DNA from 2 places in the Shewanella sp. Sh95 genome. Region 1 is predicted to be linked to the other one. Evidence: predicted binding sites of a transcription regulator. Region 1 holds the regulator's gene; the other holds the start of a gene.

What was found. Region 1 encodes MetJ, which represses methionine synthesis genes. Its sites were predicted from a motif close to TAGACGTCTAGACGTCTA; they were not measured.
Region 2: the regulator MetJ is predicted to act here: its motif matches at 1,138-1,155, upstream of metK (methionine adenosyltransferase).

What each region holds. Positions count from the first base shown of each region.
Region 1 is NZ_LGYY01000054.1:11,086-13,293, forward strand. Features, by position in the region: gene metB (cystathionine gamma-synthase) at 1-719, opposite strand, end outside; gene metJ (met regulon transcriptional regulator MetJ) at 942-1,256, shown strand; gene AEA42_RS04345 (sulfite exporter TauE/SafE family protein) at 1,364-2,107, shown strand.
Region 2 is NZ_LGYY01000108.1:18,694-20,901, forward strand. Features, by position in the region: gene metK (methionine adenosyltransferase) at 1-1,095, opposite strand, end outside; gene tkt (transketolase) at 1,572-2,208, shown strand, end outside.

The DNA.
Region 1 (2,208 bases):
TGATAACTGTCGAAGGCAGAACCGGTTAAGCCTAAGGTGTTCGACCACCAATGTAAGGTCTCACCGAGTTGAGGGTCTTTGGCGACCACCGCGCCGCCCACCACATCGCTATGGCCATTAATGTATTTAGTGGTGGAGTGGATAACGATATCGGCGCCGAGCAATAGCGGTTGCTGCAAAATCGGTGACAGGAAAGTATTGTCCACTATCACTAACGCGCCCACACCATGACTTGCCTTGGCAATAGCTTCGATATCAACCACCCGCAGTAATGGGTTGGATGGGGTTTCAATCCACACCATTTTAGGTTGCTGGGCAATCGCTTGCGCAAGCGCTTGGCTGTCGGTTTGATCGACCACCAGCAATTTAAATTGGCCTTTTTTCGCCAAATTAGTAAATAAACGGTAAGAGCCACCGTAACAATCGTGGGGCACCACCAGTAAATCATCTGGGCCCAGTAAAGTGGTCACTAAGGTAATGGCTGCCATGCCAGTACAAGTCACTACACCGGTTGCGCCTTTTTCCAGCTTAGCTAAGGCATCGCCTAAGATGCTGCGGGTAGGATTGCCGGAACGGCTGTAATCAAATTCGCGAGGATTTTTATGACCATCGAAGGCGTAATTCGTCGACAGGTAAATTGGCGGCACCACGGCGCCATATTGAGTATCGCTTTCGATACCCTGACGCACTGCCAATGTGGCTAATTGACGCTCGGTCACTAATTTGCCTGCGGTCATCGGGAACTCCTAAGTTCGCAAAGAGATGTCTGGACGTCTAAATGTACCTAAGCCCAGTGGTATCGTCAATAGGCGTTAAGACGTTTAGACGTCTAAACATAAAGAAATCTGTTTGCAATCGCTAAGAAATAGTAGCAATAATTTGACTGTAATCTGTAAGGGTTTAAAATCTGCCCCGAATTTAGCGTTATAACAGGTGAGTCAATGACTGAATGGAATGGGGAATACATCAGCCCCTATGCTGAACATGGCAAGAAGAATGAACAAGTAAAGAAAATTACTGTGTCTATTCCGCTCAAAGTGCTAAAAGTCCTCACGGATGAACGCACGCGTCGTCAGGTCAACAACCTGCGCCACGCGACCAATAGCGAACTGTTGTGCGAAGCATTTTTGCATGCCTACACCGGCCAGCCTCTGCCTGATGATGCCGATCTGTCGAAAGAGTGCCCAGACAGCATCCCCGCTGAAGCGAAGCGGTTGATGGACGAAATGGGGATCGAGTGGGAAGACATGGAATAACGCTTAAGCGCCCATAATCCTGCCGTAACTAATTATGAGGGATCGTTAATGCTCATCCGGCGTGGTGGGTTAAAGTAACGATCCCTATTTTGTTTTGATGGAATCCTATGTTCTCCTTGATCGATCCACAAACGCTCGCTATTGCGTCTGTGATTGTGTTTTTAGGTGCCCTCACCCAGAGTCTGATTGGGTTTGGCTTAGCAGTGGTCGCCAGTCCGTTGCTGTATATCGTCGATCCCCAATTAGTGCCCGCTCCCGTGATTGTGATGGGATTTTCCATCGCGCTACTCACCCTATTGCGTGAACGCGGCCATTTAGAATTCAATGGCTTGCAATACGCGCTCATCGGTCGAGTACCCGGTGGCTTTATCGGTGCTAGCCTATTACTGTTTGCGCCGCAGCCGATTCTTGGTTTGGCGATTGCGGCCATTGTGGCGGTCGCCGTGGTGCTGAGCCTGTATAAATTCAGCCTACCGGTGAACAAAGCGACGCTATTTGGCGCGGGAGTCGTCTCGGGGATCTTTGGCAATATCGCCGCCATTGGTGGCCCTCCGATGGCGATTTTATTGGCGGGTAAGGATGCTTCGCAGTTTCGCGCGGCGTTATCGGCCTTCTTTATCTTTAGTTCGACCATTGCCTTGGCGATTCTTGGGGTGACGGGCCTACTCGAAATCAAGCACTTTTGGCTGTCGCTAATGCTATTGCCCTCGGTATTGTTAGGCTATCTCGTGGCAGGCAAACTGGTAGGAAATGTGGATAAACATAAGACCAAGATGGCGACCTTAGCCCTCTGCGCTATCAGCGCCTTAGTGCTCACGGTCAAATCAGTGATTGAGTTATTACCGCAATAATCTCCTGCCAATTGCAACCAATCGCAGCCATAAAAAAAGCACCGTTTAACGGTGCTTTTTGTTGCTGTGGATACGAGTTGTCATCCATTCGAGCATCACTT
Region 2 (2,208 bases), on a different contig from region 1:
TTCGCTGCGGCCAAAGTGACCATAAGCGGCTGTCGCTTGGTAAATTGGACGAGCTAAGTTCAACATCTCAGTCAGGCCGTATGGACGCAGGTCGAAGTGTTGACGGACTAACTTGATTAAGACTTCTTCAGATACTTTACCCGTACCGAAAGTCTCAACACTGATAGAAGTCGGTTCAGCTACACCGATAGCGTAAGACACTTGGATCTCACAACGGTCTGCCAGACCCGCTGCTACGATGTTTTTCGCAACGTAACGGGCAGCGTAAGCAGCACTACGGTCAACTTTTGATGGGTCTTTACCAGAGAATGCACCACCACCGTGACGCGCCATACCACCGTAGGTATCCACGATGATCTTACGACCGGTTAAACCACAGTCACCCATAGGACCACCGATCACGAAACGGCCAGTTGGGTTGATGAAGTATTTAGTGTCCTTGCTCAGCCATTGTGCTGGCAGAACTGGTTTGATGATGGTTTCCATCACGCCTTCAATCAAATCCGCTTGGGCGATATCAGGGCTGTGTTGGGTAGACAGTACGATCGCATCGATACCAACAATCTTGTTGTCTTCGTAAGCGAAGGTGACTTGGCTTTTCGCATCTGGGCGTAACCATGGCAGAGTGCCGTTTTTACGCACTTCAGATTGACGCTTCACTAATGCGTGTGCAAAAGTAATAGGCGCTGGCATCAGAATGTCAGTTTCGTTGCTGGCATAACCAAACATTAACCCTTGGTCGCCGGCACCTTGCTCTTTTGGATCCGCGCGGTCAACACCTTGGTTGATGTCTGGAGACTGTTTACCAATCGCGTTTAATACGGCGCAAGAATCGGCATCGAAGCCCATATCAGAATGGATATAACCAATTTCACGAACCGTTTTACGGGTCAGCTCTTCAATATCAACCCAGGCAGAGGTGGTCACTTCGCCACCTACTAATACCATGCCAGTTTTGACATACGTTTCGCACGCGACACGTGCTTTGGGATCTTGGGCCAGAATCGCGTCTAGCACAGCATCAGAAATCTGATCTGCAATTTTATCGGGATGACCTTCTGAGACCGACTCAGAAGTAAACAAGTGCTTTGCCATAGTAGGAAAATCTCGTTGTTAGCAATCAAACGTGTAGAAGCATCTACATCTAGACGGCTATTTTAGTGGAATTTCATCGCCATGACACCCCCAAAGCTAAATATTTCTGTACTTAGTGAGGTAAATCTCAGCTTTAAAATTTGAACTAAAAAGCATGTTAGTCATTTAACTGATTGAAAATAATTAATTAAAAGTGTTTAAAATCCATCTAATTCCGTTAAGGATACGCGGCGGCATTTCCTCTTTTCCACCGAGACGTGCTTTGGGGGAAATTGTACAGAGTATTGTCATAGCGACTTAAACTACGAATCATTGGCTTGAATAGTTCATCCTTAAGCCATTTTTTATCGCAAAAAGTTCTATTGGCGATGGTAAGGCGAGATTGTGATGAATTTTCGTTTGCGTCGCTTCGCTATGTAGGGGAAAATATGCGTCCAAATTGCCCGCTAGACCCCACAAATTAAGCAGGAGAGAGCATGTCTTCCCGTAAAGTACTCGCCAACGCAATCCGTGCGTTAAGTATGGATGCAGTTCAAAAAGCAAACTCAGGCCACCCAGGCGCCCCAATGGGCATGGCAGATATTGCTGAAGTGCTGTGGAATGATTTCCTTAAGCACAACCCGAACAATCCGAAATGGGTAGATAGAGACCGCTTTATCCTCTCTAACGGTCACGGCTCTATGCTGATCTACTCTTTATTACACCTCACTGGCTACGATCTGCCAATGGATGAACTGAAGCAATTCCGTCAGTTACATTCTAAAACCCCAGGTCACCCAGAATATGGTTACACCCCAGGTGTTGAAACCACCACGGGTCCATTAGGTGCGGGGATCAGCAACGCTGTGGGTATGGCTATTGCAGAAAAAACCTTAGCGGCACAGTTTAACCGTGAAGGTCATGAGATTGTTGACCACTACACTTACTGCTTCCTCGGCGATGGCTGCTTGATGGAAGGTATTTCCCACGAAGCGTGTTCTCTGGCAGGTACCTTAGGCCTAGGCAAACTGATCGCATTTTGGGATGACAACGGCATCTCTATCGACGGCCATGTTGAAGGCTGGTTTACCGATGACACGCCAAAACGTTTCGAATCATACGGCTGGCACGTAA